DNA from 2 places in the Glutamicibacter sp. NPDC087661 genome. Region 1 is predicted to be linked to the other one. Evidence: predicted binding sites of a transcription regulator. Region 1 holds the regulator's gene; the other holds the start of a gene.
What was found. The regulator LexA, encoded in region 1, represses DNA repair genes until DNA is damaged. The targets are predictions, from matches to a motif close to TCGAACANNTGTTCGA.
Positions count from the first base shown of each region.

Region 2: the regulator LexA is predicted to act here: its motif matches at 1,762-1,777, upstream of uvrA (excinuclease ABC subunit UvrA).

Region 1 is NZ_JBIUWE010000005.1:333,452-339,132, reverse strand. Features, by position in the region: gene hisB (imidazoleglycerol-phosphate dehydratase HisB) at 1-338, opposite strand, end outside; gene ACIOTN_RS15015 (histidinol-phosphate transaminase) at 361-1,467, opposite strand; gene ACIOTN_RS15010 (LysM peptidoglycan-binding domain-containing protein) at 1,549-1,902, opposite strand; gene lexA (transcriptional repressor LexA) at 2,175-2,894, shown strand; gene ACIOTN_RS15000 (glycoside hydrolase family 76 protein) at 2,951-4,030, opposite strand; gene ACIOTN_RS14995 (ATP-dependent DNA helicase) at 4,136-5,681, opposite strand, start outside.
Region 2 is NZ_JBIUWE010000001.1:741,711-747,391, forward strand. Features, by position in the region: gene ACIOTN_RS03525 (nuclear transport factor 2 family protein) at 619-1,020, opposite strand; gene uvrA (excinuclease ABC subunit UvrA) at 1,803-4,673, shown strand; gene ACIOTN_RS03535 (HAD hydrolase-like protein) at 4,760-5,464, shown strand; gene ACIOTN_RS03540 (1-acyl-sn-glycerol-3-phosphate acyltransferase) at 5,465-5,681, shown strand, end outside.

The DNA of each region.
Region 1 (5,681 bases):
ACCGAACGGGACAGGGCTTCGTCCAGTGGAGCGTAGGAGGTGCCGAAGCGGCGGATGCCGGCCTTGTTGCCCAGTGCCACGCGCAGTACTTCGCCAATGGTGATCGCGGTGTCCTCGACGGTGTGGTGAACGTCGATGTGGGTATCGCCGGTTGCACGCACGGTGAGATCGATGAGCGAATGCTTGGATAGCGCAGTCAGCATGTGGTCGTAGAACGGCACCGAGGTGCTGATCTCAGAGACACCGGTGCCATCGAGGTCCAGTTCAACGAATACGGACGATTCGCTGGTCACGCGTTCCATGCGGGCGCGACGTGCGCCAATCAATTCGGCAGACATGTCTTCCTTCGCTTGTCTTTGATTACTTCTGCGAGCCGAGCAGTTCGGCAAGTCGTTCCAAGAAGGCTGTGGTTTCCGATTCGGTTCCTGCCGTAACACGCAAGGTTCCCGGGATTCCATTGTCGCGGATGATGATGCCGGCTTCCAACAGGCCTTCCCAAATCTTGTGGGGGTCTTCGACGCCACCGAAGAAGACGAAGTTGGAGTCGGAGACCGATGGCTTGAGGCCAAGTTCCTTCAGGCGCGCGACGATGCGGTCCCGCTGGGACTTGATGTCCTCGACCTGGGCCAACAGCAACTCGATGTTCTTCAAGGCCGCGATGGCGGTTGCCTGGGTCACTGCCGACAGGTGGTACGGCAGTCGCACCAAGCGGATGGCATCGGTGACTTCTGGCGCAGCGGCCAGGTAGCCTACGCGCGCACCGGCCAGGGCGAAAGCCTTGGACATGGTGCGCGAGACAATCAGCCGCTGGCGGCCTTCGAGCAGGCTCAGCGCCGAGGTGGTGCTGGCCAAGGAGAACTCGGCGTACGCCTCATCCACGATCACCATGCCGTTATGCTCGCTCATGGCTTCATATACCGCGGTGATGACGTCCAGGCCAAGGGCCGTGCCGGTGGGGTTATTCGGAGAGCAGAGGAAAACGATGTTCGGCTTGTGCTCGCGAACCTGTGCGGCTGCGGAATCGGCGGACAACGTGAAATCTGCGGCGCGTTCACCGGCGATATATTTCGTGTCAGTACCACTGGCAAGCAGCGGGTACATGGAGTAGGTTGGGCCGAAGCTCATCACGGCACGGCCGGGGCCGCCAAAGGCTTGCAGGATTTGCTGCAGGATTTCATTGGAACCGTTAGCGGCCCAGATATTGTCCTTGGTGAGCGAGTGGCCGAGGTAATCGGCTAGGAGTTCGCGAAGCTCGGTGAACTCGCGGTCCGGATACCGGTTCAACATTGCCGCCGCCTTGGCCACCTCTTGTGCAATGGCATCGACGACTGTCGGTGGCAACGGATGGGTGTTCTCGTTGACGTTCAGCTGGATGGGCACGTCAATTTGTGGTGCGCCATAAGGGGATAGCCCGCGGAGATTCTCACGCAAGGGCAGCTGACTCAAAAGTTCACTGCGGTCATTCACGCATCAAGTCTACGTGCGCAGCGCGCCTGCCGGTGAATCCGCTACGGCCACAGGTAACAAACTCGAAGCAGGCTGGGGAAGCTAGCCGGCAAGGACCGGAATCGACAAGGTTTCGCCAACCTGGATTTCGCTGCCGGTCAGGGCATTGAGTTCGGCGATGTGGCCCACTGCCGAGGTCACGTCGTAACCGGTGGCGTAATCCCGGGCCAGGCTCCACAGCGTATCCCCTGGAATAACGGTGACATCAACGGTTCCGACTCCAACAGGAGTATCGGCTGCGGCATGCGCGTCAGAGGCAAACATGGAGATGAAGAAAGCTGCGGCGATGGTGAGTGCGAAAATGGGCATACCCACAAGCACGGCCCATCCGCGACGGTTGATGCGGATCTTCAGTGGTGCCTGGGTCTGATTTGAGTCAAGTGCGACGGTTGCCATGACTTTGTCTCCTCAAGAAATTCAAGTGATGCGAATTTGTATTCGAAAGCGTAGATTCGAAAGCGTAGATTCGAAAACTTGTTCGAACCTCGTATATCTGTTCTAACAGAGGTTTGCGGAACTTGTCCAGAAGTTTTCGAACAAATCTTTGAAAGAAGCTCGCTTATCTACTAAGATTTCGAAGTAGACGAGCAATGAAAACATCTCACCATCTAGCGCCGACAGTTTGGACTTACGAACTTTCGAATGATTGCTAGGGAAGGCAAAATCTCATGTCAGCTTCACAACGCACTCCCCGATCGAATGCACGTTCGCTGACGATTCGCCAAAAGAAGATCCTGGAGACGATCCAGCGGTCAATCGGCAAGAACGGTTATCCACCATCGATGCGTGAGATTGGTGACGCAGTAGGGCTCAAGAGCCTTTCGAGCGTCACCCACCAGCTGAGCCAGCTGGAAAAGCTCGGCTATATCCGTCGAGATCCACGCCGTCCGCGCGCAATGGAAATCCTGCTGCCTCTGCAGCTGGCCGAAGACGCCGAGAAGGCCGAAGTTTCGAAGCCGGTCGAGCCAGATGCCAGCGAAGACGCCAAGATCATTGAATTGAGCACTTCCGCTGACACCACCATGGTTCCCCTGGTTGGCCGTATCGCTGCCGGCGGTCCGATCCTTGCCGAACAGTCCGTCGAAGATGTTTTCTCGTTGCCTCGTCAGCTCGTAGGCCACGGCGAACTGTTCATGCTCAAGGTTTCCGGCGATTCAATGGTTGACGCTGCGATTTGCGATGGCGACTGGGTAGTTGTCCGCCGCCAGCAGACGGCGGACAACGGCGACATCGTAGCTGCCCTGCTCGATGAAGAAGCCACGGTAAAGACTTTCCGGCAGCGTGACGGGCATACCTGGCTGCTTCCGCAGAACTCGCGCTACGAACCAATTTTGGGTGATGCCGCAACGATCATGGGACGCGTCGTCTCGGTGATGCGCTCGCTCTAGAATACGTACGGTCATTGCGCTGGTGCTTGGCACCAGCGCAATTCTCGTTTAACCCGCTATTGGCCGGCGTTCAACTCGAATTGAGCGGCCGCCGAGAAGATCATCCAGCGTTGGATTGCCGCCGAAAGCCGGCGTGGTTCCTGGTCAGCCAGATGGCGCGCCGTTGCCATGACCAGCCTCCTGGCCTGCTCCCGGCTCCGGGCTTCCAAGCGGCCATCATTACCGGCGAGGGCCAGATATCGGCAGAGTATCCCCGCGAACAGGTTGCCGTCTCCCCCGCTGTTGAACGAGAGGACCCCGGCAGCAGTTGACAGCGATTTCGTGGTGGCATCGATCAGTACTTTAGCGTGAGCCAGATCAGCAGGCTCGCCAAGCTCAAGCAATGCCCCGAGCACCAGGCCCTGGTTATAGGTGTAGACCGCTGGTTCCACGGCGTGTCCCTGCGTGGTCAACCGAAGTCCGTCCAGATACAGTCCTCGCTCCACGCTGAACAGATTCTTTTCCAGCCACTGGAGAAGCTCTCGCGCGGTCTCTTTCTCCCCGGTACGGGCAAAGAACAGTGCCGCCGGCGCGTTGGCTGGCGTGTTCTTGAAATCCCGCTTTCTGGACCAGTGCAGGCCGCCGTCCAGCACCCCATCCATGCCGGCATGGAGCTGCCGTCCCAGCGTCCGAACTGCCGCCTCGGCAGGACGGCTCCTGTGTCCCGTCACCAGCTGCGTGAACTCTGACAGGCGGCCGCTGGCCAGGGCAAGCCAAGCCATGTCGTCGAAGAAGTAGTTGGGCAAGATCCCGAAGTTTCGAATTCGAATGCCGCGCAATAGGCCGTTGGCCCGGGCAAGCGCTTCGCGCGCCCGGTGTTCGTTGCCTTCGTCCCAGTACGATCGGCCCTCATCGATGATGGCATCCAGATAGTGCGCCTGCCACCAATAGTTCCACTCCGCAAGCGGGTGCGCGAAACCATTGAGATTGCTGAGCATGCTTCCGTCGCGCAACCGATGCGCTTTGCTGTAGCTCTGTCCAATCCACGTTCCGGGCAACCCCATGAGGCGATGCCCGAACCGCTGGTGGGTGTCGATCGCGGCTTGGTGCGCCAATTCCTGCATGGACTCCATGGTGCCTTCCGATTCGAGCTTCATCAGTTCTTGTCACAGACCTTAGTGCATCTGGAAGCATCATGCTGGTACCGGTTAAAGAACTTGAGCTGTCCCGAAGGACAGCTCAAGTTCATATTCTGGCCGCGGCTATTTCCCGCCCGGGTTCAATCGCTTGAGAACACCAGTGATGACCTTCTTATCGACAGTCGGCCACATCGGCGGCAGGGTAGCTTTCAAGAAGCTGCCGTACCGCGCCGTGGCCATGCGCGAATCAAGGATCGCCACAACGCCCTTATCCCCGACCGAACGAATCAAGCGCCCAGCACCCTGGGCCAGGCGAATCGCCGCATGGGTGGCGGCAACCTGCATGAAGCCATTTCCGCCATGCTTGGCCACGTCCTCGGAACGGGCCTTGGAGATAGGATCATCCGGGCGCGGGAAAGGAATCTTGTCGATGATGACCAGCCGGCAAGAATCGCCTGGCACGTCCACGCCCTGCCACAAGGTCATGGTTCCAAACAGGCAGGTGTCGCGTTCGCTGCTGAACTGTTCGACCAGCGACTTCATGCTGGCTTCACCCTGGCACAAGATTTCCACGTCCAGGCGCTCGCGCAAGATGCTTGCCGCTTCCTCGGCGGAACGCTTGGAAGTGAACAGCGCCAAGGCGCCGCCACCGGAGGCCTTGATGAGATCTTCGATCTCATCCAGCGTCTCCGCCGCCAGTTGGCGTCCTGGCTTGGGCAGGTGCTTGGCCACGTAGAGGATGCCCTGCTTGGGGTAATCGAAAGGGCTGCCAACATCTACGCCGGTCCATGATGGAGCGCCGGAGCCCATCAGGCCCAAGGAGCCTGCTACCGAGTCGAACTGCGAGCCAATGGCCAAGGTGGCGCTGGTCAATACGACCGTGCGCCCGTCGAAGAGGCCCTCGCGCAACTTGCCGGCCACCGACAACGGTGCCACGTTCAAGGTTGCAGGCTGGCTCTCATCGGCCTCGACGTAGCCCCGGCCTTCGACAAACTCCCGCGGACGGGTGGTGTACAGGACCTCGCGGCGTTCTTCGGATTCGAGCATGCGAATCGCATCATCCATCACGGCCTGCAGCTGGGAGCGGGCAGTCTGGCGGCCGCCATCGGCCGGTGCATTGGCTTCGGGCTTGGACAGCGCCAGAGCCAGCCGGGCCTGCTCCACGATGTCGTTCAGGGCGATGCCCATGTCTTCGCGCAGACCATGTTCCAGCAAGCCTGTCGGCAACCCGGTCAGCGACTTTTCCAGGCGGTTTGCGGCCTTGACCATCTCATCCGCATTGATACCGCAATGGCGCTTGGCACCGCCAGCGGCGGTAAGCACCATGCGCGAGGAGAGCGCGCCCGAAACCGAGCTGGTCACGCGATCTTGCAGTTCGTGGGCCTCATCGATGATCGCGACTTCGAAGTCCGGGAGAACCGAAAGCCCCTCGAAGGCCGAAACCGCCAGCAACGCATGGTTCGTAATGACCACGTCGGACTCGGCGGCACGGGCACGCGCCATTTCCGAGAAGCATTCGTCCGCCATCGGGCACTTCTGCGAGCCGAGGCACTCCATGGCCGAAACCGAGACCTGCTTCCAAGCCTTGTCACTAACCCCGGGCACCAGTTCATCGCGGTCACCCGTGTCGGTCTCTTCGGCCCATTCACGCAGTTTCATTACTTCGCTA
Region 2 (5,681 bases), on a different contig from region 1:
GCGCACTCTGAACCGACCGTTCCGGGACCTCCTCCGGGAACGGATGCGATCGTTCCTGTATTGCTCAGACACTTGAACGCATTTCAAACGAGAGGGATATAGTGTTCGATCCATGAGAGATGACCCAAAGGTTCTGAATTACCTCGCCCTGCTGAGGGCTCGGGTTGAGGAGGTCATCATGACCTTACCGGAGGATATCAGTGGTCGAGCCTACGATCGTAAACACTCTATCCACTTAGATCTTCAGGGCCCTAGACTTGGCGTCTTCACTCTAGTGTTGGGAAGCGAGTCACCGGAACTCGTCTACGATGAGCGATATATCGGATACCAAACGATTCCTGAAGGGTTGGACGAGGTCATTGAATTCGCGGAAGAAACGATTGACGATGTAGCGTCTTTTGTCCTCAGCTCGGAACCGCTGGTGGTTCGTGAAAGCTCCATTTTTCGACGGTCTTATCTCTGCATGCCGAGTAATCACGGACGGCAGTGGAAGCTCAAGAGGTTCAGCTAACGTATCGACGGCTGGTGTGAGTGTTCAAAGCTGACAACGCCTCATGTCTTTGCTCCTTAGTGCTGTGCCGCCCGTGAACGGAACCTTGAACGGGACAGAGTGTGATGTCAGGCGCTGAATGGAAGCTCAGGTCGCAAGTGGTGCCCGTCTTTGACGTGTGAGTAGTCTCGCGCTGTTGTTACTAAGCCTGAATCGTCGAATGAAAGCACAGTGCATCCCGAGACGGTCATTGGCTGGTCCTTGATGAACATCACGACCCAGTACTCGACGGAAGCTGAACTTCCGTTGACGATTGGTTCGCTGAACCATGTTTCTGCCGGTTGGGTTTCCTCCGCGAAGCATTCCTCTAGATAAGTGCGCAGCCCGTTAGGCCCACGTAATCGTCTGAACATCGAGGCCCAGTGGTCGCCGTCATCAGCTTGCAACTGGACAATTGCATTCACGTCCTTGAGTGGCCAAGCGTTGGCCCATGTTGTCGCCCAGCGTTGCGCGGCTTCGGTAGTTTGCATGTTGATTTCCTGTTGACGTAGATGATTGGTGACTGCAGGTTGTTCGGGCTGTGCGAGTAACCCTGCATCCATAAGTATTGCAACGCTACTATCGGTCGAGCAGATTCACGTTGTAGGTTCGTTCAGTGTTGCTTAGTGCTCACTTTTCTCAAAGTGTCCCGAAAGCCGGTCACAAATAGGATCGCGCCACGTGCTGACTCGCATCGCAGAAGTTTCATGGATTTACAGGAACACCGGCCGTTCCGTATGCCCCGTCCGTGTAGTGACCGGTGAGGGGGGCGCGAAACGGAACGGTGTGGCGCTGCCTCATGATGTCGAATGCTTGCACAGAAAACAATTGCTGTCGGATGACATGCACCGCGGACGATGCCATTGCGCGGAACATTTGGCCAGGTTCGCTATGTTGTTGCATTGCGGATCAGCGGTTGCGGTGCCCCTGGTTGGCGGCGTGAACCGAACGTCGAATTTTATCCGTTTTCCCGCTCGTGCAACACAGAGCATGCGCTCGCCGCTCATTGGCATCTACGAGATAGCTGCGAACTTGGGGATGGGACGCACACGTGACAGGCACAAGCGGGAATCCAAGGGCAACCGGTACCTCCATAGGGAGGTCGTGGTCCGATCTGGATTCATGGGGACGCTGGCTCACCGGTCGACATTCCGGGTGGGTGGCCGGGCACGCATAGCGCTCGCCGTGCGCCGGATCAGGGGTTTGGAGAATTAACTGTGAGTTGCGTCCATTCGTACACGTATTCGAAGTAGTTTTCGATTAGTATTGCCTCGTGGCTATTTCATCGCAGAGTAAAAGAACTGATCTGACTCGCCTGGTCGTCAAGGGTGCACGCGAGCATAACCTGAAAAACGTGGACATTGATCTCCCGCGTGACGCAATGATTGTCTTTACCGGCCTGTCCGGCTCGGGCAAGTCCTCCTTGGCCTTCGACACCATCTTTGCCGAAGGCCAGCGCCGCTACGTCGAATCGCTCTCTGCCTACGCCCGCATGTTCCTCGGCCAGGTGGACAAGCCCGATGTGGATTTCATCGAGGGACTGTCGCCAGCGGTGTCCATAGACCAGAAGTCGACCAGCCGCAACCCGCGTTCCACCGTGGGCACGATTACCGAAGTGTACGACTACATGCGCCTGCTGTGGGCACGCGTGGGCCGTCCGCATTGCCCGATCTGCCACGAACCGATCTCCAAGCAGACTCCGCAGCAGATCGTCGACCAGCTGATGGAGCTACCGGAGAAAACCCGCTTCCAGATCCTCGCCCCGGTAGTGCGTTCGCGCAAGGGCGAATTCGTCGACCTGTTCGCGGAGCTCTCTTCCAAGGGCTTCGCCCGTGCCCGCGTTGACGGCACCACCATCCAGCTGAACGATCCGCCGAAGCTGGCCAAGCAGGTCAAGCACACCATTGAGGTGGTCGTCGACCGCCTGGCCATCAAGGAAGATGCCCGCCAGCGCTTGACTGACTCCATCGAAACGGCCCTGGGCATCGCCGAAGGACGCGTGCTGGCCGACTTCGTGGACCTGGACGAGGATGATCCCCAGCGCGTGCGCGCGTTCTCCGAGAACCTGGCCTGCCCCAATGAGCATCCGCTGGCCATCGATGAGATCGAGCCGCGCACTTTCTCCTTCAACAACCCGTTCGGTGCTTGTTCGGCCTGTTCCGGCATCGGCACCAAGCTGGAGGTCGATGAGCACCTGATCGTTCCGGACGGCGAGGTCACCCTGGCCGAGGGCGCGATCGCCCCATGGTCGCTAGGCAAGGCAACCACCGAATACTGGAACCGCTTGATCGAAGGCCTGGGCCATGAGCTGGGCTTCACCATGGATACCCAGTGGCAGGAGCTGCCGGCTGCCGCCCGCGAAGCGATCCTGAATGGCAAGGACCACAAGGTGGTCGTGCAGTACAAGAACCGCTTCGGCCGCGAGCGCAAGTACTCCACCGGCTTCGAGGGCGTCATCTCCTACGTGCACCGCAAGCACCAGGAAACCGAATCGGATCACGCCCGCGACCGCTACGAGCAGTACATGCGCCAGATCCCGTGCCCTACCTGCGGCGGCGCGCGCCTGAACCCGGCGTCGCTCTCGGTCTTGGTGGGCGGGCGTTCCATCGCTGAAGTTGCCGCCATGGACCTGCGCAGCGCCGCGGAATTCCTCTCCACGATCGTGCTCACCGCACGCGAGGCGCAGATCGCCGCGCAGGTGCTCAAGGAAATCGACGCGCGCATGAAGTTCCTGCTGGACGTCGGGCTGGAGTACCTGACCCTGGAACGCGCTGCTGGCACCCTGTCCGGCGGCGAGGCGCAGCGCATTCGCCTGGCTACGCAGATTGGTTCGGGCCTGGTCGGCGTGCTCTACGTTCTGGACGAGCCGTCCATCGGCCTGCACCAGCGCGATAACCGCCGCCTGATCGACACCCTGCTGCACCTGCGATCGCTGGGCAACACCCTGATCGTGGTGGAGCACGACGAAGACACCATTGCCGAAGCCGACTGGATCGTGGACATCGGCCCGGGCGCCGGCGAGCACGGCGGCGAAGTGGTGCACTCCGGATCCCTGGAGGGCCTGAAGCAGAACACCAAGTCGCTGACCGGAGACTACCTTTCGGGCCGCAAGCAGATCGACATCCCGTCCAAGCGGCGCAAGATCGACAAGGAGCGCAAGCTCAAGGTGGTCGGTGCCAACGAGAACAACCTGCAGAACGTGTCGGTGGAGTTCCCGCTGGGCGTGCTGACCGCGGTGACCGGCGTGTCCGGCTCGGGCAAGTCCACCCTGGTCAACGACATCCTGTACAAGGTGCTGGCCAACAAGCTCAACGGCGCCAAGCAGGTGCCCGGCCGCCACACCCGCGTGCAGGGCCTGGAACACCTGGACAAGGTGGTCCACGTTGACCAGTCGCCCATCGGCCGGACCCCGCGTTCGAACCCTGCGACCTACACCGGCGTGTTCGACCACATCCGCAAGCTGTTTGCGGAAACCAACGAGGCGAAGCTGCGCGGCTACCAGCCGGGCCGTTTCTCCTTCAACGTCAAGGGCGGACGCTGCGAATCCTGCTCGGGTGACGGCACGCTGAAGATCGAGATGAACTTCCTGCCGGACGTCTACGTGCCCTGCGAGGTCTGCCAGGGCGCCCGCTACAACCGCGAAACCCTGCAGGTGCTGTACAAGGGCAAGAACATTGCCGATGTGCTGGATATGCCGATTGCCGAAGGCGCCGAGTTCTTCAGTGCCTTCACCCCGATCGCCCGCCACCTGCGCACGCTGGTGGACGTGGGTTTGGGCTACGTGCGCCTGGGTCAGCCGGCAACCACCCTCTCCGGTGGCGAGGCCCAGCGCGTGAAGCTGGCTGCGGAACTGCAGAAGCGTTCCAATGGCCGCTCCATCTACGTCCTGGACGAGCCGACCACCGGTCTGCACTTCGAAGATATCCGCAAGCTGCTCAAGGTGCTGCAGGGATTGGTCGACAAGGGCAACACCGTGTTGACCATCGAGCACAACCTGGATGTCATCAAGTCGGCTGACTGGGTCATCGACCTCGGCCCGGAAGGCGGCTCAGGCGGCGGCACGATCCTGGCTGCTGGCACCCCGGAAAAGGTGGCCAAGGTGAGTGAATCGCACACCGGGAAGTTCCTCTCCGAGATCCTGTAATGCCTGGCGGAGAATGTTCGACATATGCGATTTCAGTTATGGATTGCTAACCCGCGTCCGCTTCATGGGAAGATGGCTAGGTGAATATGTCGGTAACAAGTGTGCTCTTCGATCTGGATGGGACCCTCGTGGACCCTGCCGGTGCCATAACTTCGGGTATCCGCCACGCGGTCACCTCCCATGGTTTGGCCGATCCGGGCGAAGCACGAGTTGAAGCGCTGGTAGGCCCGCCCCTCCAAATCGGGCTGCGTACGCTTGACGGCGTCACCGACGAGAACATCGACTCCATCATCGCGGCCTACCGCGCCCGCTATGCCGAGGTGGGCATGGCAGAATCCGTGATCTACCCGGGCATTGTGGCGCTCCTGGACGCGTTGCGATCGGCCGGGATCTACGTCGCAGTGACCACGGCCAAGCCCATCAACATTGCGCGCCAGCTCATTGCACGCAAGGGGCTGGATGAGCATCTCGATGCGATTCACGGCAACGCGGATGAGCACGGGAGCATGGGTTCGAGCAAGACGCACATTGTCGCTGAGGCTTTGGAGCACGGGCAGCTGGACCCGGCGAGCAGCGTCGTTGTGGGTGACCGCTACTACGATTGGGATGCCGCCCGCGAGAATTCGGTGGCTTCGGTCGGCGTCGCGTGGGGCTTTGCCCAGGACGATGAACTGCAGCAGGCAGGCGCAACTGTGGCGACAACCCGGGACCTTGCTGAGCTCCTGCTCGGAGCACAGCTGGCAAACACGCTGAACCTCGACGATGACCTCATGCAGGAAGGTGCAAAGTAGATGAGCATCTACACCATGACCCGTTCGTCGATTCGGGGCGTCATCCACGGTGTATGCCGTGCGGAAGTGACCGGGCTTGAGAACGTTCCCAAGGAAGGCGGCTTCATTGTCGCCTCCAACCACCTGTCTTTCTTCGACTCGTTGATCATTCAGGCGTTGACCCCGCGCGACGTGGCGTTCTTCGCCAAGGCGGAATACTTCACCACCCCGGGACTGA